One region of the Mesorhizobium sp. NZP2234 genome, then DNA from elsewhere that is predicted to be linked to it. Evidence: predicted binding sites of a transcription regulator. Region 1 holds the regulator's gene; each other region holds the start of a gene.
What was found. Region 1 encodes HrcA, which represses chaperone genes, less so after heat shock. Its sites were predicted from a motif close to GTTAGCACTCNCNNNNNGNGAGTGCTAAC; they were not measured.

Region 1 (7,912 bases):
CTTGTAGCCGGTCCTGTTGCCGCGGTTCCACGACCCGTGCAGGGCCACGAAGGCGTCGCCCCTGTAGTCCTGGGGAAAACCGGTGCCGGCCGGAAAATCCTGGCGGTCGTAGAAGGCGATGTTGAGCGGCGCCGAATGCGCCTGCATCAGCACATCGGGAATGGTTGCCTTGCCGGCGAGATCGGGCCGCGCTCCCTTGTGGCGCGGATCCTCATTGTCGCCGATATAGTACCAGGGCCAGCCGTAGAAGGCGCCGTCCTTGACTGATGTTGCGTACTCGAACGGCACATTGTCGCCGAGCGCATCGCGCTCGTTGACGACGCACCACAGCGCCCCGGTCGCCGGCTGCACGGTCATGCCCGAACAATTGCGCAGGCCGGTGGCGACGATGCGGCCGTTCTTGCCGTCCGGGTCGAAGGCCAGCACGTCGGCGCGGCCGTCCTCGGAGCCCCATGTCGCGCCAAGCGGCTTCGACTTGATCCACGCTTCTAGGCCGCCATCCGGCGCCTTGCCCATGTCCTCGGCGATGTTCGAACCCGAGCCGACCGACAGATAGAGCGTCTTGCCGTCAGGCGAAAAGACGATGTCGCGCGTCCAGTGGTGGTTCGAGGGAATCTTGTCGACGATGGTCTGCGGTTCGCCGGCGGCTTTCAGCTCGCCATTGCGGTAGGCAAAGCGCACGATCCTGTCGCTGTTGGCGACATAGACCCATTGCGGGTCATTGCCCGGCGGATAGAAGGCGATGCCATAGGGCTGGTTGAGATTGCGGGCAAAGATGGCGTCTTCGGCGGGCTTGGCACTGTCCTTGGACAGGCGGTAGACGCGGATCTGGTTGGCTTCGCTGTCGGCGACGAACAGGTCGCCGTTCGGCGCGATGCGCACGGCGCGCGGATTGTCGATGCCGGAGGCGATCAGCTCGGCCGAGAATCCCGCCGGCAGTCGCGGCTTCGCGCCTGCCGGCATGTCGGCGAGCCCGGCGCTGTTCGAGGCGGATTTGGTGAGATAGGGCTTCGGAAGGTCTTCCGGCTTGATCAGGCGGCGTATACCTGGCTTGTCGGCGCGCCAGTCGCCGAAGGCGGCCGCGCCTTTCAGCACCGGTTGGTCCGCCTGCTGCGCGAAGGCCGCTGTTGCGAGAAAGAGCGCTGGAAGCACCAGGCCGGCCGATCGGATCATCTTGTCCTCCATCTGGTCGCGAAGGAAACCAACGGCAGGTCTGTCCAGAGGTTCCGCCTCATACGATGCGTCGAGGAGCGAAAGACCGGTTTCCGGTCTATGTCCCGGCAGCGTAAAAATCGTCGTCGAGGCGTTTTTCCAGCGCGACGAGATCCGCCGGCAGCGGCAGGCCCATGGCGCGCATCTCCCGCAGTTTTTCGCGCAGCTGTTCCTGGATTTCGTGCTGGTCTTCCGGTTGGTTCACCATCTCCTCGAGCAGCAGGCTGATCCGGGCCTTGAATTCTTCGAGCGCCATTCTTCTTCTCCTTGCTGCCCGTCTCTTGCTATCCGGGGCGCTACCTTAACATGCGCGATATCAGCTGCGCGGTATAATCGACCATCGGCACGATTCGGGCGTAATTCAGACGGGTCGGGCCGATGACGCCAAGCGCGCCGACGACGCGGGCATCCTTGTCGCGATAGGGCGCGACGACCAGCGACGAGCCGGACAGCGAGAACAGCTTGTTTTCCGAGCCGATGAAGATGCGCACGCCCGATCCTTGCTCGGCGAGATCGAGCAGCTGGATCAGCCCGTCCTGCGTCTCCATGTCCTCGAACAGATGCCGCAGCAGTTCGATGTCGGCCTGGGCGGTGACGTTTTCGAGCAGGTTGGCGCGGCCGCGTACGATCAGCCTTGCCGGCAGGCCGCTTTCGGCGCCCGCCCACACCGCAAGCCCCTTCTCGACCAGGTCTTGCGACAGCGTGTCGAGAGCGGCTCGCGTCTCTTCCTTGATGCGGGCGATCTCGGTCCGCGCCTCGGCCAGCGTGCGGCCGCGGATATGCGCGTTGAGGAAATTCGAGGCCTCGTGCAGCTGCGAGACGGTGATGCCGGCGGGCAGCTCGACAACGCGGTTCTCGACGTCGCCATTCTGCGACACCAGCACGGCAAGCGCCTTGGTCGGTTCCAGCTGGATGAATTCGATATGCTTCAGCGCCACCTCGTTCTTGGCGGCCAGCACCAGGCCGGCGCCGCGCGACATGCCCGACAGCATCTGGCTGGCCTCGGTCAGCATGTGCTCCAGCGTCGCACCCGAACCGGAGGCCCGCACCTGTGCCTCGATGGTGCGGCGCTCCTCGTCGGAAAGGTCGCCAAGCTCCATGAAGGCGTCGACGAAGAAACGCAGGCCGGCCTGCGTCGGCAGCCGGCCGGCCGAGATGTGCGGCGCGTAGATCAGCCCGAGGTGCTCGAGGTCGCTCATCACATTGCGGATGGTGGCCGGCGACAGCGAGGAGGGCAGGATGCGCGACAGGCTGCGCGAGCCCACCGGCTCGCCGTCCCTGAGATAGGAATCGACAATGCGCCGGAAGATGTCGCGTGAGCGCATGTCGAGTGATTGAAGTGCGAGCGGTTGCGAACCCGGATCGATTGCCTTGGTCATTCGGCCAGAAACCTCCTTGTTCAGGATATAGACTTCGGCACGGCGGGCGCAACCCGGTGTCTGTGTCGGATCGTCCGGTCCGTTTTCCTTTGCGCGCTGCCCCCCATGCGTCTAAAAGCCGGCCACGATTCCGAAAAATGACTGGAAAGAAGCCCGAATGCGCCCCTCCAAACGCCAATTCGACGAAATGCGCGCCATCTCCTTCGAGCGCGGCGTCTCCAAGCACGCCGAAGGCTCGTGCCTGGTGAAGTTCGGCGACACCCATGTCCTGTGCACGGCGAGCCTCGAGGAGAAGGTGCCCGGCTGGATGCGCAATTCCGGCAAGGGCTGGGTGACGGCCGAATACGGCATGCTGCCGCGCTCGACCGGCGAGCGCATGCGCCGCGAGGCCTCCGCCGGCAAGCAGGGCGGCCGCACGCTGGAAATACAGCGCCTCATCGGCCGTTCGCTGCGCGCCGTGGTCGATTTGCAGGCGCTGGGCGAACAGCAGATCACCGTCGACTGCGACGTCATCCAGGCCGATGGCGGCACCCGCACCGCCTCGATCACCGGCGGCTGGGTGGCGCTTTATGACTGCCTGCGCTGGATGGAAGCCCGGCAGATGGCCAGCGTCGCCAAGGTGTTGAAGGACCATGTCGCGGCGATTTCCTGCGGCATCCATGACGGCCAGCCGGTCATCGATCTTGACTATCTCGAGGATTCCTCGGCCGGCACCGACGCCAATTTCGTCATGACCGGCAAGGGCGGCATTGTCGAGATCCAGGGCACCGCCGAGGGCGAGCCCTTCTCGGATGGGCAGTTCGCGGAATTGATGGGCCTGGCCAAGAAAGGCATCCAGCGCCTGGTCAGCCTGCAGCAGATGGCGGTGGCGTAAGCCATCGATTTTCTGGTGACCCCCTCCGCCATCCTTGAATCAGCCCTGTACGTCACCGATCTGGCGGCGGCGGAAGAATTCTATGTCGGCGTGCTCGGCCTCGATCTGCTCGGCAAGGTGGACGGCAGACATCTTTTCTTCCGCTGCGGGCCGGGCGTGCTGCTGGTCTTCAATGCCGAGACGACCAAGATACCTCCGGCGCCGGACGCGCGGCTGAAAGTGCCGCCGCATGGCGCGGTCGGCGAAGGTCATCTCTGCTTCGCGGCGAGCGCTGCGGAAATCGTGGCCTGGAAAGCCCATCTGGAGGCAAAAAGAATTGCCATCGAAAGCGAATTCGAATGGCCGCAAGGTGGCCGTTCGCTCTATATACGCGACCCCTCGGGCAATTCGATCGAGTTTGCCGAGCCAAGAATCTGGGGGCTTTGATGCATTCTCTTGATGGAAAGAAGATCGTCGTCGCCAGCCACAATGCCGGCAAGCTGCGCGAATTCGCCGATCTGATGGGGCCGTTCGGCTTCGAAGCGAAGTCGGCGAAGGACTATGGCCTGCCGGAGCCGGACGAGACCGGCACCACTTTCGAGGAGAATGCCTACATCAAGGCGCTGGCCGCCGCAAAGGCGACCGGCCTGCCGGCGCTGTCGGACGATTCGGGCCTCTGCGTCGACGCGCTCGACGGCGCGCCCGGCGTCTACACCGCCAACTGGGCCGAAACCCCGGACGGATCGCGCGACTTCGCCATGGCCATGCAGCGCACCGAAGTGGCGCTGCAGGAGGTCGGCGCCGCTCTGCCGGAACAGCGCAAGGGTCGCTTTGTCGCCGTCATCTGCCTCGCCTTTCCCGACGGCGAGGCCGAATATTATCGCGGCGAGGCCGAAGGCACGCTGGTCTGGCCGCCACGCGGCGAGCTTGGCTTCGGCTATGACCCGGTGTTCCTGCCCAATGGCTTCGAAAAGACCTTCGGCGAGATGAGTGCCGAGGAAAAACACGGCTGGAAACCAGGCCAGGCGACGGCGTTGTCGCATCGCGCACGCGCCTTCCAGAAATTCGCCAAAGCGAGATTGGGAGAGGCATGAGCATGCTGCTCGACCGGGCCCCCGGCTTCGGCGTCTACATCCATTGGCCTTTCTGCGCGGCCAAATGCCCCTATTGCGACTTCAACAGCCATGTCCGCCACCAGCCGGTCGACCAGGAGCGCTTTGCCGCCGCCTTCGAGGCGGAACTGGCGACGATGCGCCAGCGCACCGGGGCGCGTGAGGTGACCAGCATCTTTCTCGGCGGCGGTACGCCGTCGCTGATGAAGCCGGAAACCGTGGCCAGGGTCCTGGACGCCGTGGCGAGGAACTGGACGGTGCCTGAAGGCATCGAGGTGACGCTGGAGGCCAACCCGTCCTCGGTCGAGGCCGAGCGCTTTCGTGGCTATCGCGCCGCCGGGGTCAATCGCGTCTCGCTCGGCGTGCAGGCGCTGAACGACAAGGATCTGCGCTTCCTCGGCCGGCTGCACAATGTCGATGAAGCGCTGCACGCCATCGGCCTCGCGCGGGAAATATTCCCAAGGCTGTCCTTCGACCTGATCTACGCCCGGCCCGGCCAGACGCCGGAGGCCTGGGCGGCCGAGCTCGAACAGGCGATCGGCCATGCCGCCGATCATCTGTCGCTCTACCAGCTGACCATCGAGGAAGGCACGCCCTTCCATGCACTGCATGCGGCGAAGAAGTTCATCATTCCCGACAATGACCATGCCGCCGACCTCTATGCGCTGACGCAGGAGATTACGTCCGCGCATGGCCTGCCGGCCTACGAGATTTCCAACCACGCCAGGCCGGGCGCCGAGAGCCGGCACAACCTGACCTATTGGCGCTATGGCGAATATGTCGGTGTCGGTCCCGGCGCGCATGGCCGCTTCGTCGAGAATGGCCGCCGCACGGTGACGATAGCCGAGCGGATGCCGGAAACCTGGGCCAACCTTGTCGAGGCCAAGGGCCATGGTGTCACCGGCGGCGAGATCCTGACCCGCTCGGAAGAGGCCGACGAATTCCTGCTGATGGGGCTGAGGCTCGCCGAAGGCATCGATCTCTCGCGCTACGAGGCGTTTTCCGGGCGCGGCCTGTCGAGCGCGCGGCTGTCCATGCTGCAGGGCGAGGGGCTGGTGGCGCCGATCGGCAATGCGCGCCTGCGCGCCACGCCGGCCGGCATGATCGTGCTCGACGCCGTGGTGGCCGACCTGGCGCGCTGATCCTTGAAAAACGTCCTTTTCGTCTGCAGCCAGAACCGCTTGCGCAGCCCGACCGCCGAGCAGGTGTTTTCAACGCGCCGGGACATCGAGGTCGCATCGGCGGGGACCAACCATGATGCCGACACGCCGCTGACGCATGAGCTGGTCGCCTGGGCCGACATCATCTTCGTCATGGAAAAGGTGCACCGCACCAAATTGCAGAAGAAATTCAAGACGAGTTTGAACAAGGCCCGAATCATCTGCCTCGATATACCGGATAACTATGAATTCATGGATTTGGAGCTGATTGAGCGCCTGAAGGCGAGCGTTTCACGCTATCTGGGGTGACAGATGGCTTGCCGCGCGTGCCTGACCATGACGCGTCGGCCACCGCGCAATCCGAACCCGAGTCGACCTCAAAGAAGAAATCCTGATGGTGAAAATCGCCGCCGTCCTCCCAGGATTGTTGGGTGAGGCCACAGCCTGCGTAGGAAAACACGTCGATCTTTGTGGCTCGCGGCGCCTGGATCCATTGCTCGCCAACTTTATGGAACATGTAGTGTGACGTGGCTGGATCGTCTGAACGCATATGCAAGTGGATGCCCGGCATCGCGAATTGCGGATCAATGTCCAGTTGCAGATAGGCGGCGGAGAGACCTTGGACGGTTATCCAGTCCCGGCTGGAAACAGGCTGGTTGATTGCCGGGTAGCGAATTCTCGCGAATTCCCGTTCCTCGGTTTCGCCGACCAGCACCCCTCGGAGCGAAAGCGTCTTGCCAAAGAGGCCGCTGGCAGCCGTTGCCCTGAACTTGACCGTTCGTGGGCTTCGGGAGGCTGATGAGGAGCCGGCCTCCGCGTTGTTTCTTGTATCGGCCGGGGACGTGAAGGCAAAAAGGCCGACCGCAAGGGCCAACATTCGCGGACCAACCAGCTTTTCAGTCGCGACGCGCCTCAATTTGTCAGCGATCTCGTCAGGCGTCGTGCTTGAAACGGCGCTTGCCGCGATCCTTCTCGGCATGCGCCTCTCCGCTGCGGGCCGGCTTGGCGTCGGCCTTTTCGCGGCGAACGCTGTGCTGGTCGTTCATCGGATGCGGGGGCACGCCTTCCCTGGCGCTTTTCGTTTCAAGACGGGTGATGAAGATATCGAAGCGATTGGGCATCGTTCGGTCAGTGCTCCGTCGTGCTGTCTGGTTTGTTGTCGGAAAGCCTGACATCGGTGGGCAAGGGCTTGGCGGCCCACTTGGTCGGGCTGGCGTCGTTCTCGGCGGGCAGGCGCTTTTCCCTGGGCGGGGAGGTGCTGTTGCGGCCGGCATAGTAGGGCGCGAAAGCGTCCTGTATCTTCAGGCTGTCCATCCTGTCCTCCCTTGGGAATCAGGGGCTAAATCTGCCAAACCCGGTTTCGTTCCCTACTGTGGCGAAGGAATGGCGCTTAGCTTACATCGGCGTGAGTTTTGCAAGCCGGCACCAGCCGTGCCAAACAAGATCTGGCAGGCCAGACAGGGCTGAACGGAGACGGCATCGGTGACTGACGAGACGGGCAAGCGCAGCTATGTGGTCGGGCAGACCGAGATCGTGGCCCGTCCGCTCGGGCCGGCGCTCTATCTGGTGGCGACGCCGATCGGCAATCTCGCAGACATCACGCTGCGCGCGCTGGAGACGCTGGCCGCCGCCGACATCGTCGCCTGCGAGGACACGCGGGTGTCGCGCGTGCTGCTCGACCGCTACGGCATCCGCCGCCGCACCACGGCCTATCACGAACACAATGCCGGCGAGGCCGGGCCGAAGCTGATCGCGGCCCTTCAGGCCGGCCAGAGCGTGGCGTTGATTTCCGATGCCGGCACGCCGCTCGTCTCCGATCCCGGCTACCGGCTGGTCGGCGAGGCGATCGACCACGGCATTCGTGTCGTGCCGATCCCTGGTCCGTCGGCACCGCTTGCCGCGCTGACAGCGTCCGGTCTGCCGTCGGACGCCTTTCTGTTCGCCGGATTTCTGCCGGTGAAGGTTGGCCAGCGGCTGGCGCGGCTGGAAGCGCTGAAGGCCGTACCGGCAACGCTGATCTTCTTTGAATCGCCGCGCCGGCTGGCCGAGTCGCTGGGCGCCATGGTCGAGGCGTTGGGCGGCGAGCGAAAGGCTGCCATCGGCAGGGAATTGACCAAGACCTTCGAGGAAATGCGCATCGGCGCGCTGCGGGCGCTGGCCGACCACTATGCCGCGGCCGATACGCCAAAGGGCGAG
Region 2 (7,912 bases), 1.1 Mb from region 1:
CGCATAACATTGGTCTCGCCCTCGTGACGAAGGCACTGCGTTGATGAGAGCCCCTCATTTTGAAGGATTCGCAGGAGCAAAGAAATGCACATTCTCGATATTAACCAAATGACCCAGATCTTCGTGTATTCGCTTGAGATGGTTGTAATCTTCGCAACGTTATGCGCCGCGCTGGAGCTAACCTTTCCGGCCTATCGATACAGTTTTGCTTCATACGCTCGCGGCGTGCGAAATTATATTATTCGCCTCGGATGTGGTGCCTTTATGTGGCACTTCTACGCTGTGAGCGTGGGCTGGTTAGGGATAAAGCCGCTTGTAACGATCAATTTCGGTACGTTGCTTCACTCTGACAACGCAATCATTAATAATGGATTGGCCGTCCTTTCAGGCGTTTTGGTCGCGATTGCCGGCGACTTCTTCTACTACTGGATGCACCGCGCTCAGCATGCTGTTCCATTCCTCTGGCGCATGCACGCTACTCACCACTCGATCCGCGAATTGACGGCATGGAATTGCCATCATCACATTTCCGAGCCACTCGTTGCCGCAGGGTTGGTGTCACTACCACTCACGCTGTTCCACTTCGAATCTGGCGTAGTGCCTTTTGTTGCCATGACGCTGATTACTTTTCAGGTCCATCTTTCACACTCTAGCACCCGCATCAATCTTGGGCCGCTTCGATATATCATTGGCGACAACAAGTTCCACCGCATTCACCACTCGTTGGAACCCCATCACCAGCGCCGAAACTACGGGTTCTTTACAACTATCTGGGACACGATTTTTGCAACGGCATACTGGCCAAAAAAGAACGAGTGGCCGGAAGTTGGCCTCCGAGACCAATCCGAGCCGCTCACCGTGCGCGATTTCGTTATGTTTCCATTTGATCGACGTCGCTGGCGTAGAGCTAAAGTCGGAAGTGGTGAAAAGGCTGGGAATTAAACGAACGCAGCTTTACGCTTCTAATCCGATTGTCGAGGTCGGAACCCATCAACTGGACCTAGAAGGGGACGGATCCTTGGCGCTGGCCTTATCGGAGACGTAGGATCTGGAACTACCACAGGTGGGCAATGCGCGGACGACTGGCCTGCCACGGGTAGTTTCCCCCACCTGAGGAGTCCGGCCTCGATTGAAGGACGGACTGATGAAGAGAAAGCGGTTTACGGAAGAGAGCAGATCATCGCGGTTCTGCGTGAGCATGAGGCGGGAGCAAAGGCGGGCGACCTGGCGCGCAAGCATGGGATCTCCGAGGCGACGCTGTATAACTGGAAGGCGAAGTATGACGGGATGGACGTCTCCGATGCCAAACGGCTGAAAGCCTTGGAAGACGAGAAAGCAAAGCTGAAGCGCGAGCCCCAAACCTTTTCCGACCGGCTCCATTCCAAAAAAAGGGGGCGGCATTGCTGCCGCCCTTCGAGATTGGTGAGAGGCGCGGACCTTAGAAATCCATGCCGCCCATGCCGCCCATGCCGCCCATGCCGCCGCCGCCCATGCCGCCAGGCATGCCGCCGCCAGCCGACTCCTTCTTCGGAGCCTCCGCGATCATGGCTTCGGTGGTGACCAGCAGGCCGGCGACCGAGGCCGCGTCCTGGAGAGCCGTGCGTACGACCTTGACCGGATCGACGATACCCATGGCGATCATGTCACCATATTCGCCGGTCTGGGCGTTGTAGCCGAAGGTCGCGCCCTTGTTCTCAAGGATCTTGCCGGCAACGATCGAGGCTTCCGCACCGGCGTTCGACGCGATCTGGCGGGCCGGAGCCTGCAGCGCGCGGCGCACGATGTTGATGCCAGCAGCCTGGTCGGCATTGGCGCCGGTGGCCTTGATGTTGGCCGAAGCGCGCAGCAGGGCAACGCCGCCGCCTGCAACGATGCCTTCTTCCACGGCCGCACGGGTCGCGTTGAGGGCGTCATCGACGCGGTCCTTCTTTTCCTTGACTTCGACTTCCGTCGCGCCGCCGACGCGGATGACGGCAACGCCGCCCGCGAGCTTGGCGAGACGCTCCTGCAGCTTCTCCTTGTCGTAGTCCGAGGTGGTCTCCTCGATCTGCTGCTTGATCTGGGCGACGCGGCCCTGGATCTCTTCCTTCTTGCCGGCGCCGTCGACGATGGTGGTGTTTTCCTTGGAGATCGACACCTTCTTGGCGCGGCCGAGCATGTTGAGGCCGACGTTCTCGAGCTTGATGCCGAGGTCTTCCGAGATGACCTGGCCACCAGTGAGGATGGCGATGTCTTCCAGCATGGCCTTGCGGCGATCACCGAAGCCCGGCGCCTTGACGGCGGCGATCTTCAGGCCACCACGCAGCTTGTTGACGACCAGCGTGGCCAGAGCCTCGCCTTCGACGTCTTCCGAGATGATGAGCAGCGGCTTCGAGGTCTGCACGACGGCTTCGAGAACCGGCAGCATGGCCTGGAGGTTGGAGAGCTTCTTCTCGTGGAGCAGGATGTAGGCGTCCTCGAGATCGGCAACCATCTTGTCGGCGTTGGTGACGAAGTAGGGCGAGAGATAGCCGCGATCGAACTGCATGCCTTCGACGACTTCGAGTTCGGTCTCGGCGGTCTTGGCTTCCTCGACCGTGATGACGCCTTCGTTGCCGACCTTCTGCATCGCTTCCGCGATCATGGCGCCGACCGACTCGTCGCCGTTGCCGGCGATCGTGCCGACCTGGGCAACCTCTTCCGAGGTCTTGATCTTCTTGGCGTTCTTGATCAGCGTCGCGACGACGTCGGTGACGGCGAGGTCGATGCCGCGCTTCAGGTCCATCGGGTTCATGCCGGCGGCAACCGCCTTGTGGCCTTCCTGGACGATCGACTGCGCCAGAACGGTCGCGGTCGTGGTGCCGTCGCCGGCAATGTCGTTGGTCTTCGAAGCAACTTCGCGGACCATCTGTGCGCCCATGTTTTCGAACTTGTCTTCGAGCTCGATTTCCTTGGCGACGGTGACGCCGTCCTTGGTGATGCGCGGGGCGCCGAACGACTTGTCGATGACGACGTTGCGGCCCTTCGGACCCAGCGTGACCTTCACCGCGTCGGCGAGGATGTTGACACCGCGCAGCATGCGCTCGCGGGCATCACGGGAGAATTTTACGTCTTTGGCAGCCATTTTGTACTCCTGGGCATTTCGCCCGAAATTCAGATTGGATGGTACGGATGAAAGGCGGCGGCGTGTTAGCCGATGATGCCCATGATGTCGGCTTCCTTCATGATCAGAAGGTCTTCGCCATTGAGCTTGACTTCGGTGCCCGACCACTTGCCGAACAGGATGCGGTCGCCAGCCTTGACGTCCAGCGGGACCAGCTTGCCGGCTTCGTCGCGGGCGCCGGAACCAACGGCGATGATCTCGCCTTCCTGCGGCTTTTCCTTTGCCGTGTCGGGGATGATGATCCCGCCGGCGGTCTTGGATTCGGATTCGACCCGGCGAACGACCACGCGGTCATGAAGCGGGCGGAACTTCGACTTTGCCATTTTTTCTTCCTCGATGAGAACGGTGGGAAAAGCGTCCGGCAGCGCCGGACAACCTACAAAGCTCGGCTATGCCGGACCTACTGTTAGCACTCACCAAGGACGAGTGCTAACATGGTGACGGCATAAGGCCTAGGCTGGGGCTAGTCAAGACAAGAGGTGGGCGATCACGATATTCCGGGCGATGCAGGCCTGAAAGAGTTCGAGCGAATCGATGGTGTTCGGAAGCTCGGCCCGAAAGATAATATCCGCCCTTTCGGATCGCTAACCCCTTGGGCCTTCAGCGATGCGCAAGCGCCGTTTCGTTGCACCGGAGAGAGCGAGTGTGAGGCGCTGAGCATCTAGTAGCGACCGAGACGTGCCCAGCTTTTGCGTGGGGTGGCCATGCGGGATGTCTCCTGTAGCATTATCGCCCGCACCAGAGGCTTGCCCGTTTATTGGACTGTATTTCTATCCATAGGGTGGATGCATCTCATCGAAACAAACGATTTTCTCAATCTTCCGGAATCTCGCATTGACAGCACCTCACACGTCCTGATTGCCCGCTACCCTCATCGTGTGACAACTGCGAAAAAAGAGCCTGAAAGGAGAAGATCTTTCCATGAGCTCAGACGTGCGATGGAAGTTGCCGCGGGAAAATGAGCTGCAGTTGGATGCCAACGCCTCAGAGCAACCGGAACTCATCCGGTCTCCATAATCCGATTGGTGTTGGTGGGTTGCACAAGCCTGGTCAGGGACGATTTTTGCGACGTGACTGGCAGAGGTATGGCGCCGCACCCACGTCAAAAGGCATTGCTATGGAAAGGAACACAATGGCTGATCAACTCGCAACGGAAATCATTGCCACGATCAAGAACCGCGTCGAATCGGAGAGCGGCGAGAGTGCGTCCATCATCGGCGAAATAACGACTGCCACGGAACTGACCTCGCTCGGAGTCGATTCGCTGGGTCTGGCGGATCTCCTCTGGGATGTGGAGCAGGCCTACGACATCAAGATCGACATGAACGCGGCGGATGCCTGGTCGAATCTCAAGAATGTCGGCGACATGGTGGAAGCTGTCCGCGGTTTGCTCGCGAAGGGGGTCTGATTAGACAGGCGAGTCGTCATTACTGGGATGGGCGGGCTTTGCGGCCTAGGCAACAACGCCGCCTCTATCTGAAAAGAGATGCGCGAAGGTCGCTCCGCCATCCGCCCGATGGTCACTTCTGCGCTTCATGAGATGAAGGGCACTGTCGGTACCGAGATCAAGGAGCTGCCCAAGCACGACATCGGCCGCAACCAGCTCGTCTCCATGGACCGCCACAGCTTGCTCGCTGTGCTTGCAGCGCGCGAAGCCATGCAACACGCCGGACTTTCCTGCGATGAGGGAAATCCGTATCGCTTCGGCGCGACAGTGGGCGTCTGCGGCTGGGGAACGGTCGAAGAAACCTACCGCGACCTCCTTTTGGGCGGGGCGAAGCGTGCTGGCATTTACACTGCACCAAGGGGGTTGCCGAGCGCCGCTGCCAGCCAGGTCAGCATGAGTCTCGGCCTGCGCGGCCCGGTCTTTGCCATCGCCTCCGCATGCGCATCAGCCAACCATGCGATCGCTTCGGCCGCGGATCAGATCAGGCTCGGCCGGGCCGACGGGATGCTTGCCGGAGGCGCCGAAGCGCCGCTCGTATGCCTTCAGATGAAGGCATGGGAAGCAATGCGCTCGCTCGCTCCGGATACTTGCCGGCCCTTCTCCGCCGACAGGAAGGGAGTGGTGATAGGCGAGGGTGCGGGCATGGCCGTGCTGGAAAGCTATGAGCATGCCGCCGTACGCGGTGCCACAATGCTTGCCGAGATCGCAGGCATCGGCCTTTCCGGCGACGCCTTCCACATCGTCGCGCCGTCTATCGAGGGGCCGGAGGCCGCGATGCGCGCTTGCCTTGCCGACGACGGGCTGAATGCCGAGGACGTGGACTACCTCAACGCCCACGGCACCGGCACCAAGGCCAACGATCAGACCGAGACGGCGGCGATCAAGCGCGTCTTCGGAGACTATGCCTATTCGATGTCGGTCTCGTCCACCAAGTCCATGCACGCGCATTGCCTGGGCGCAGCGAGCGCACTTGAAATGATCGCCTCCGTGATGGCGATCCGGGAGGGCATCGTGCCGCCGACCGCTAATTATCGCGAGCCAGACCCCGATTGCGATCTCGACGTCACGCCCAATGCGGCGCGCGAGCGCAAGGTGCGCGTGGCACTGAGCAACGCCTTCGCCATGGGCGGCATGAACGCAGTTCTGGCGTTCAGGCAGGTGTAGAAGCCATGCGAGATGCCTCCAGTAACTCTATCTCTCGGATCCAAATGCTTGCCGGATTACGATTGTGAAGGACCTGCCCTTGGACCGCCTCGGTGAATGCGCCAAGTGGCAGCGGAAGCTGGACAAGCCGGGGCCCCATTTTTTGCAAAATTCTCAACTGTTGAAGCGACGTGGACGTACCGCTACCCGGAAGGTTAAGCGAAGCCCCTTCGAGTTCGGCTCGGGGGTTTGTCCAAAGCTCTACCCGATAATATCTGGAAGGCGCGTGGCCGCCAGTCACCGCTTCCGTGCGAAGCCGGTCCTTAGAAAAGGGAATCGATAAATGTTCGATCTGACCGGCCGCAACGCGCTCGTCACTGGAGCAAGCGGTGGAATCGGCGAGGCCGTGCACGGGCGCTGCACGCGCAGGGCGCAACCGTCGGCCTGCACGGCACGCGTGTCGAAAAGCTCGAGATGTTGGCTGCCGAGCTTGGCGGGCGGACAAGACTGTTTCCGGCGAACCTCTCGAACCGCGACGAGGTCAAGGCGCGGGGCGCAAACGCGGAAGCCGAACTCGAAGGCGTCGACATACTGGTCAACAATGCCGGCATCACCAAGGACGGGCTTTTTATCCGCATGTCGGACGCGGACTGGGTCGCGGTACTCGAGGTCAACCTGACCGCCGTGGTCCGGCTCACCCGCGAACTGACCCATTCGATGAGGCGCCGCCGCAACGGCCGCATCATCAACATCACCTCCGTGTCCGGCGTAACCGGCAATCCGGTCCAGGCGAACTATTGCGCGTCAAAGGCTGGCATGATCGGCATGTCGAAATCGCTGGCGCAGGAGATCGCGACACGCGGCGTGACGGTGAACTGCGTGGCGCCGGGCTTCATCGAATCGGCCATGACCGACAAGCTGAACGACAAGCAGAAACAAGCGATCATGGCCGCCATTCCGGCCAGGCGCATAGGCACCGGCGTGGAAGTCGCCTCGGCTGTGGTCTACCTGGCCTCGAACGAGGCCGCCTACATCACCGGCCAGACCATTCATGTGAACGGCGGCATGGCAATGATTTAGCCTGAAAAGTTCAGTGCGCCCCGATGACGCGTATCAACAGTGGAGGAAGGTTCCCACCCAGATAGCTGTCGGTTGGTCTGGCAACTGACGAGCGGGTCGGTCGGGGCAACTGGCCGGGTCGAAGCCTCGTGATAAAGGCTGCCTTTGGGGCCGCGGCTAGACAAGCTCTTTGAAACGCATGCTTTCCTATCCATAGCATGGATGCATTCATCGAAACAAAGGATTTTGCCCATTCTGCAGAACGTCGCATAGAAAGATTTCAAAGATGTAAGCCAAAGGTAATTATCGATGTTTGTATTGGCTCCGAGCTGTATTTTTCTGATGTACGCCTTCCGGCGTGCTCGGAACACAACGGAGTCGCATGTTCATTGCGGCTAGTTTCTACGGTGACCTGCGCAAGCTACATCGAGCCGGCTCGATGCGACAAGCGTCCCCCTGCTAGGCGCTTCCCCAACAAAACAGCAACAAAGATGAGGTCTTTCCATGTGCTCTGACGTGCGGTGGAGGTTGTGCTGGGAAAATGAGTTGCAACAGGCCGATCATGTCGAACTCTCCGAGTTTTTCCGAAAGACCTACGGACCGACTGGGGCCTTCAACGCAGAGCCATTCGAAGGCGGCCGTAGCTGGGCCGGTGCGAGACCGGAGCTCCGCGCAATCAGCTACGACGCGCACGGCGTAGCGGCTCATATCGGCATACTACGCCGATTTATCAAAGTTGACGAGGTCGAGCTCCTGGTGGCCGACCTGGGGTTGTACGGGGTGCGACCGGATCTTGAGGGACAAGGGATCAGTCATTCAATGCGCCTTGTATATCCAGTGTTGCAGCAGCTTGGGGTTCCATTCGCTTTCGGCACCGTTCGGCACGCGATGCGGAACCATATGGAGAGGTTCTGCAGAGACGGCCTGGCGGCGATTGTGTCGGGCGTTCGTGTGCGGTCCACTCTCGCAGATGTGTATCTCGACCTGCCGCCCACGCGCGTCGAGGACGTGCTCGTCGTGGTTGTGCCGATTGGACGCTCGATGAGCGAGTGGCCATCCGGCACCCTGATCGTTCGGAACGGTCCGGAGCTATGAAACATCTTGAAGGTGCCGGGTGATGG
Region 3 (7,912 bases), 1.9 Mb from region 1:
CGCCGCGATAGAACCGGCGTCCTGCAGGGCGGTGCGCACCACTTTCGCCGGGTCGACGATGCCGGCCTTGATCATGTCGACATAGGTCTCGTTCTGGGCATCAAAGCCCTGATTGTGGTCCTTGCTGTCGGTGAGCTTGCCGACGACGATGGAGCCTTCGACGCCGGAATTCTCGGCGATCTGGCGGATCGGCGCCTCGAGTGCGCGCAGCACGATCGAAATGCCGGCGGTGACATCGTCATTGGCGCCGGTCAGGCCTGATAGCGCCGACCTGGCACGCAGCAATGCCACGCCGCCGCCGGGCACGATGCCTTCCTCGACCGCCGCGCGCGTCGCGTTCAGCGCGTCGTCGATGCGGTCCTTCTTCTCCTTGACTTCCGACTCGGTGACACCGCCGACGCGGATGACGGCAACGCCGCCCGACAGCTTGGCCAGCCGCTCCTGCAGCTTTTCCTTGTCGTAGTCGGAGGTGGTCTCCTCGATCTGGCCCTTGATCTGGGCGACGCGCGCCTGGATGGTCGCCTTGGTGCCGGCGCCGTCGATGATCGTCGTGGTGTCCTTCTCGATCAGCACGCGCTTGGCGCGGCCGAGCATCTCGATGGTGACGTTCTCGAGCTTGATGCCGAGATCCTCCGAGATCATCTGGCCCGATGTGAGCACGGCGATGTCTTCGAGCATTGCCTTGCGGCGATCGCCGAAGCCCGGCGCCTTGACCGCCGCGACCTTGAGGCCGCCGCGCAATTTGTTGACGACCAGCGTGGCCAGCGCCTCGCCTTCGACATCTTCCGAAATGATCAGCAGCGGCCTGCCGCTCTGCACCACCGCTTCGAGGATCGGCAGCATCGCCTGCAGATTGCCGAGCTTCTTCTCGTGGATAAGGATGTAGGGCTCTTCCAGTTCCGCGCGCATCTTGTCGGCATTGGTGACGAAATACGGGCTGAGATAGCCGCGGTCGAACTGCATGCCCTCGACGACGTCGAGCTCCGTTTCGGCGGTCTTGGCCTCTTCGACGGTGATGACGCCGTCATTGCCGACCTTGTCCATCGCCTTGGCGATCATCTCGCCGACGGTAGCGTCGCCATTGGCGGCGATGGTGCCGACCTGCGCGATCTCGGCCGACGACTTGACCTTCTTGGCCTTGGCCTTGATTTCCCCGACGACGGCGGCAACCGCCTGGTCGATGCCGCGCTTCAAGTCCATCGGGTTCATGCCGGCGGCGACCAGCTTGGCGCCTTCGCGCAGGATCGAGGCGGCCAGCACCGTGGCGGTGGTGGTGCCGTCTCCGGCGAGGTCATTGGTCTTGGAGGCCACTTCGCGCACCATCTGCGCGCCCATGTTCTCGAACTTGTCGGCAAGCTCGATCTCCTTGGCGACGGTGACGCCGTCCTTGGTGATGCGCGGCGCGCCATAGGCCTTGTCGATGATGACATTGCGGCCCTTGGGGCCGAGCGTGACCTTCACCGCATTGGTGAGGATCTCGACGCCGCGCAGCATGCGGTCGCGCGCGTCGGTGGCGAATTTGATTTCCTTGGCAGACATTTTTTCAATCCCGTTCGAATTTGGAGTGGACGAACCCCGCGCGGAACGCGCGGCGCTCCAGTCAGGCGGCCTTCTTGGCTTCGACGCTCTTCTCGATCACGCCCATGATGTCGGCTTCCTTCATGATCAGCAGGTCCTCGCCGTCGATCTTGACCTCGGTGCCGGACCATTTGCCGAACAGGATCAGGTCGCCGGCCTTGACATCGAGCGGCACAAGCGCGCCGTTTTCGTCGCGCGCGCCGGGGCCGACGGCGATGACTTCGCCTTCCTGCGGCTTTTCCTTGGCATTGTCAGGAATGATGATGCCGCCCTTCGATTTGGTATCGCCTTCGGCGCGCCGGATGACGACGCGGTCGTGGAGTGGCCGAAATTTCATGAAAACTTCTTTCTGGGGCCGGCATAGGCGGCCGCTGCTCTGCTATAGGCGCTTTGGCACTCGATAGATAGGAGTGCCAAAAATTATTCGCGAGCCGATGAAATATTTAAAAGTATTATTTCGGGAAGCCGTTTCGTGATATCGCCCATGGCATAAATAATTCAAAAAATTGAATTTTGCCGGTCGAGTGCCTATTTATCGGACAAGTTCATTTTCACGATTTCACACACTAGGGAGATTTGCTCTATGGCCGATGGCAATCAGACGATCATGGAAAAAGCTGAAGCCCGCTTTGTCGACAAGCAGAAGAAGACGGCCGAGCGCAACAAGGCAACCGCCGAATATATGTCCGAGGCAAGGGCAAGGGAGATCAAGACGGCAAGGCTGCGGGAATTGCGGCTGGCCAAGGAAGAAGCCGACCGCGTCGCCGAAGCCCTGAACCCGACGCCGAAGAAGAAGCGGGCGACCAAGAAGGCCGCCGCAACGGAGGTCAAGACATGAGCCTCACCTTCCCCAATCGCAGCCGCAGCTATGACGAAGCCGGCAAGCGCATCCGTTTCGTCGGCCATGACGGCATGTTCCAGATTTCCTTCTCGGTCGCGGCCGATGCGATGACCCGGATGCAACCGGCGACCGCCGCCAACGAGGCAGGCTACCTCGCCACATTCGACACGCAAAGCAGCACCATCCGCGACGTGGCGTCGAAGGCTTACGACCGCACCCGCAAGAGCATGTATGTGTTGACGGCCGCCGACTTCGGCTGAAGCTGCAACGGTCCAGATGGCCCGGGACGGCCAGAGGTCAGGGCTTGCGCTCGGCCCTCTCCCGGCGCTTGATGTCGCGGACATTCATCTGATCGAGCATGGCGTGGGCGTCGCGCGGGTTCATGCCGACCATGACTCTTTGCCTGACCTCGACCGGCTGGCCGGTGAAGACATCGATGATGGCCCAACTCTGGGGCAAGTCCATGCGCAGTGCGTATCGATTTGCCATGCTGGTCAGCCCTGTATCATGAAAAACACCGTGCCCAGGACCAATATCGTCCAGGCAATCACCGACAGCTTCAGCGCCATGCCGCCATGCGTGGCCATTGCCTCGCGCAAGCGCGACACGATCCCCGTCGAAGCGGCCGGCGTCGCCTTGACCGCGACGGACGGCTTGGTGCCAAGTTTTCCAAAGACAGGCAGCAGCGACGGTTCACGCACGAAAACGACCTCGAATGTCGGGGAAAATCCGAGCAAGCATGCCCGCCCCTTGCCATAGCACTCTTTTGGCGAGCGCCCTGCATGCCAAATTCAAATAGATGGTTTTAAGCTCGGCCCCGCGCCTTCGTGGCCGGAACGCGCAAATCGGCCGCGACAAGGGTCCGGCGCCGGGTCTCTCTAAATGATTTTGGAGGCCTCGCCTCGGGATCGAACCGAGGCTTCAGAGATTTGCAGTCTCCAGCGTCGCCGCTCCGCCACGAGGCCATCGCGGTCGACCTAACCGGCAAATGCTTGCGGAAAAGTTAAGCGTGGAGCGCGTTCTGTCGGCACGTTGCAAAATGCCTTCCCGGGTCGTCATCACCGGCAGCAGCGACAATCCGCGCACGATATTTGCATCCCTGCCAACGCATCCTTTTCGCGAGCACCCGCATGACAAAAGAAAACGCGGCTCTGGCAGGCGGCTGCAGCTTGCCCCTCACGCGGCGGCACTGCGGCCTTTCGCGCCGGTTTCCGCCTTGAAGATGCGGAACGTGTTGCGGCCCGCCGCCTTGGCGGCATAGAGCGCGGTGTCGGCCTGCGCGAACAGGTCGCAAGGCAAGCCCGCCCCGGCGAACGCGATGCCGACCGAGGCGCCGAGCCGCAGCGACTGGCCGCGGATCGCGACCGGCCTGCTCATCGCCTCGATGATGTCGCGCGCCACGCCGGAGACGGCACCGCGGTCGAGATGCGACCCGACCAGCACCGCGAATTCGTCGCCGCCGACACGCGCCACCAGTTCCGCCTCGCCGCACCCGCCGGCAAGGCGCTCGGCCGCCGCCTTGAGGCACTCGTCGCCGATGACGTGGCCGAACGTGTCGTTGACGGCCTTGAAGCCGTCGAGGTCTATCAAAAGCAGCGCGCCGAGCGGACGTGCTTCATCCGCATGCGCCAGCCGTGCCTGGAAGCGGGCGCGGTTGGCAAGCCCGGTCATGGCGTCGAATTCGGCGAGATAGCGCATCCGGTCCGACAGGATCTTTTCCTCGGTGATATCCTGCTTCATGCCGAAGATGCGCACCGGCTCGCCGGCTTCGCACTCGACGCTCGCGGTGATACGGATCCAGCGGCTATGTCCCGCGAAAGTGGTGATCTCCGCGTCGAGGGTAAAACCGCTGCGTTCGGCGATGGCGTGGCTGCGCAGACTGTCCAGCGCCTTGCGCGACTCCGCCGGATAGCACTTGATGATTTCGCTTCGATCGAGCGCCGCGCCGCGCGGCAGATCGAACAGATCATAGATCACATCGGTCCAGGTCAGCCGCTCGTCGGGCAGGCTGCATTCCCAAACGCCGATGCGCGCCGCGACCGACGCCCGGTCGAAGATCTTGCGGCTGTGGGCCAGCGAAACCTGCTGCGTGGCGATCAGCGCGGCCTGCGCGGCGAGTTCCGCCTTGAGCCTGGCGATGGTTGCGGCGTCGCGGCGCGGTTCGTCGGCGCTGCCCTGCCCCACCCGCTTGCCGGGCTGCGGGGCCGGGCCTTTCGGGGTGTATGATGTATCGGGCATGGAGAAACTCCTGGCGGGCGACCACCATGGCGCAACAGCCCTTAAAACTTCGCTGACAAGCCGTCCTCGCCTCCACGAGAGTGGCAATGGCTGCGCTGGTCGACCCCCACCCCGTCTCGGCTTCGCCGAGCCACCTAGCCGGGGCGAGCCACGGGTCTCGCCCGTCCTTCGGCCCCCCGATCGACGGGGTAGAGGAAGGTGCCAGGCTTTCCGTCATCAACGCTCGTTCGGCAAAGCTCCCTTCCTTTCCCTCCGAAGGGGGAAAGGTGGCGCTGCGAAGCATCGACGGATTGGGGGAACCACGTGGCAATCAAGCCTCGCACCGATCAGTCCCGCCAGTCACCGAAGATGCGTGCATGGCATAGTGGAACCCATCGTCGATCGGGCTTGGCCGTGCGCCGAGCCTCATTTCGCGAACCCAGCGAGATGCTGGTGTGGCTGCGGGACGGCTGGGCCGGCCTCCCGTTGCTCGACTATGGCCGGCTTGATTGGGCGGCGGCGGCAGGCAGAGCCGCCTTCGATACAGCTTGCGGCGCGCTGTTGTCGACATGCGCCCAGGCCGGCCGCTCGAACAGGAACATGCCGAAGCCGACGCGCTGGATGATGAGGTAGAGCACGACAGGGCTGATGATCGAGACCAAAAGCACCGCCAGGCTGAGCATGCCGGTGTCGGTCAGCAGGCCGCTCGCGAGTGCGGCGCCGCGGAAGAGTGACATCGGGATGGTGAAGGCGACGTAGACGACCAGCGAATGTTCGCCGAGCCAGCGCAGCCACTCCATGGCGGCAAATTGCGACAGGAAGCCGCCGAGCACGCAAAGCGCCACGGCGCCCGCGACGGCCAGAGTGAGATGCAGCGGCGGCCATGCCGCCAGGCCCATCTGCATGCCGACCGGCTGCATGGCATAGCCCGGCGAATAGACGAGCAGCCCGTTGACGACAGCCCACAAGAGCAGGCCGCCGACGGCCAGCATTGGGCGCGGTTGCGTCCACTCGACGAGGCGGAAAATCAACGGCGCCAGCACGAAGCCGAGATAGAAGAACACGAAATAGGCCGCGAATTGTTCAAGCGCGTAGCTGTCGGGATGCGGCGCCCACATCTGCAGGCCGGCAGCGGCCGGGATGACGATCCAGGCCGGCACGCGGAATTGCCGCAAAAGCTTCGCGACGAGGCCGAACACCGCCAGCATGTAGATGAACCACAGCACGCCATAGGGCTGGACGACGGCCATTGCGAGATCGTGCAGCATGCCGCCGGGATCCCGGCTGAAGATGCCGATCTTCAGCCCGATCGAGATGATCGCCCACAGCACGTAGAAATAGAGATAATGGACGACGCGCCGGTCGACATAGCGCCGCCACGGCCGGTCGATCACCTGCGACAGGAACAGTCCGGAGATCAGGAAGAATTCCGGCATGCGAAACGGCGTCGCGAAGCCGATGACATAGTGCAGGAAGCCGACGCCGCCCGTGTACTCGCCGGTGTTGTAGGCGGAATACATCATGACCACGAGGATGATCGAGAGGCCTTTGGCCGTGTCCACCCACGGCATGCGCATCGGGCTGTTCATGGCAAATCCATCCGGGGCCGGCCAAGGCGGCCAGCCATCATTACGAGATGTCTAGCACCATCAAGCTTCCCAGATCGTAAACGCGGCTGGTTTTGTGGAGTGGCTGGCGGCCCAATCTTCCGGCGTCGGCGCTGCCCCTCACTGTCCTGCCTGACATCTCTCCCCGTATAGTGACGGGGAGAGAGGGCTTGACGCGCTGTCGGCGCTTTTCTTGCGGCGTTGGAGATTGGCGAAATCACCGATAACAGCCTCCCTCTCCCTGTCACTATACGGGGAGAGGTGTCCGGCAGGACAGTGAGGGGCAGCGCTGACGTCGGAAGATCGATAACAATCTACGACGCAGCTACTTTCTGCCCTTCGACTTGTTCAGCGCCACCGCAGCCCGCACCAGCGCCTTGAAGGCCTCTTCGTCGACCTCCTCGCCCTTCTGAAAATCAATAGCCCGCCTCGTGTTGCCTTCGAGGCTGGAGTTGAACAGGGCCGCGGGATCGGGCAGCGCCGCGCCCTTGGCGAAGGTCAGCTTGACGACGCTCTTGTAGGTCTCGCCGGTGCAGATCATGCCGTCATGCTCCCACACCGGAACCCCGCGCCATTTCCACGTCTCGACCACATCGGGATCGGCCTGGTGGATGAGCGCGCGCAGCCGGCCGAGCATCTCGCCGCGCCAGTCGCCGAGTTCCGTGATCCTGCCGTCGATCAGTTCGGAGGGGGATTTGCTCTCCTGCGATCCGGTCATGCCGTTCTCCTCAAAAAATGAACAATAGCACTCACATGCGCTCGCCAGGCAATTGGCTGGCCTGCTTCACCCAGGCGCTGAATTGCGCCTCGTCGAACGGCTCGTCCTCACGGATGTCGAGGTAGCGCGTGTCACGGCTCCGGGATTCGCCCGGTGGCACCGGATCCAGCGACATGCCGCGAAAGAAGGCCACCTTGATATACCTGGTGAAGCAATGGAAGCTGAGGAACCAGCCCTCGCCTTCGATGCCATAGAACGGCGAATTCCATTTCACCGCCTTGTGCACGCCGGGCACGGCGCGCTCGATGAGCGTGTCGAGGCGACCGCCCATTGCGCGCTTCCAGCCCGGCATGGCCGCGATATAGGCCTGCACCGGGGCATCGCCATGGCCCTTGGCGATCTGTGGGTTGCCGCCGGAAAGCAGCTTCGGCTCAGGCTTGATGCCGGTCGACTTGGCCATACCCTTCCCTTCCTATCCCTCGTCCTTTCCCGACATAGGGCAGCACGAACATATAGAGGCCGCTGAACAGCATAAGGAAAAGCGGCGGCAGTGGCGAATAGACCACCCAGGCGGGCGGCTGTCCAAACGCCATGGTGACGAAATTGGCGACGACGGTCGCCGTGAAGATGATCGACAGCCAGCGATGCGCCTGCCTGATCCACTTGCTCCAGTCCAATCTTACCTCCCGTGAAAACGCGTGAAACCGTGCGCTGCTACCAACGCGCCAGCTGTGTGATCTGGATGAGATTGCCGCAGCCATCGTTGAGCTTGGCGATGGTCGAGCCGGTCACCTCGGTCGGCGCCATGGCGAACGTGCCGCCATTGGCCGTGATGCGCTGGTGGTCAGCCTTGATGTCATCGGTGAAGAACATCACCGCCGGCTGGCTCTGCTCGAACATCGCCTGCTGGTAGGCCTTGGCGGCCGGTTGGTTGTTGAGGGCCAGCTGCAG

Region 2: the regulator HrcA is predicted to act here: its motif matches at 3,548-3,576, upstream of groES (co-chaperone GroES).
Region 3: the regulator HrcA is predicted to act here: its motif matches at 1,968-1,996, upstream of EB230_RS13845 (co-chaperone GroES).

Annotation. Positions count from the first base shown of each region.
Region 1 is NZ_CP033364.1:893,936-901,847, reverse strand. It holds gene EB230_RS04255 (sorbosone dehydrogenase family protein) at 1-1,173, opposite strand, end outside; gene EB230_RS04250 (hypothetical protein) at 1,271-1,468, opposite strand; gene hrcA (heat-inducible transcriptional repressor HrcA) at 1,509-2,591, opposite strand; gene rph (ribonuclease PH) at 2,749-3,465, shown strand; gene EB230_RS04235 (VOC family protein) at 3,481-3,891, shown strand; gene rdgB (RdgB/HAM1 family non-canonical purine NTP pyrophosphatase) at 3,891-4,538, shown strand; gene hemW (radical SAM family heme chaperone HemW) at 4,535-5,698, shown strand; gene EB230_RS04220 (low molecular weight protein tyrosine phosphatase family protein) at 5,702-6,025, shown strand; gene EB230_RS04215 (hypothetical protein) at 5,967-6,695, opposite strand; gene EB230_RS04210 (hypothetical protein) at 6,649-6,837, opposite strand; gene EB230_RS04205 (hypothetical protein) at 6,845-7,030, opposite strand; gene rsmI (16S rRNA (cytidine(1402)-2'-O)-methyltransferase) at 7,199-7,912, shown strand, end outside.
Region 2 is NZ_CP033364.1:6,586,408-6,594,319, reverse strand. It holds gene EB230_RS31775 (sterol desaturase family protein) at 85-942, shown strand; partial or broken gene EB230_RS31770 (transposase) at 1,145-1,350, shown strand; gene groL (chaperonin GroEL) at 1,439-3,103, opposite strand; gene groES (co-chaperone GroES) at 3,169-3,465, opposite strand; gene EB230_RS31755 (acyl carrier protein) at 4,275-4,550, shown strand; partial or broken gene EB230_RS31750 (beta-ketoacyl-[acyl-carrier-protein] synthase family protein) at 4,578-5,753, shown strand; partial or broken gene fabG (3-oxoacyl-[acyl-carrier-protein] reductase) at 6,076-6,812, shown strand; gene EB230_RS31740 (NodA family N-acyltransferase) at 7,296-7,886, shown strand.
Region 3 is NZ_CP033364.1:2,811,988-2,819,899, reverse strand. It holds gene groL (chaperonin GroEL) at 1-1,539, opposite strand, end outside; gene EB230_RS13845 (co-chaperone GroES) at 1,601-1,915, opposite strand; gene EB230_RS13840 (hypothetical protein) at 2,162-2,416, shown strand; gene EB230_RS13835 (DUF1488 domain-containing protein) at 2,413-2,679, shown strand; gene EB230_RS13830 (hypothetical protein) at 2,717-2,908, opposite strand; gene EB230_RS13825 (hypothetical protein) at 2,914-3,156, opposite strand; tRNA gene EB230_RS13820 (tRNA-Cys) at 3,309-3,384, opposite strand; gene EB230_RS13815 (diguanylate cyclase) at 3,596-4,657, opposite strand; gene EB230_RS13810 (acyltransferase family protein) at 5,131-6,225, opposite strand; gene EB230_RS13805 (DUF1801 domain-containing protein) at 6,569-6,961, opposite strand; gene EB230_RS13800 (DUF1801 domain-containing protein) at 6,993-7,421, opposite strand; gene EB230_RS13795 (hypothetical protein) at 7,393-7,638, opposite strand; gene EB230_RS13790 (VOC family protein) at 7,676-7,912, opposite strand, start outside.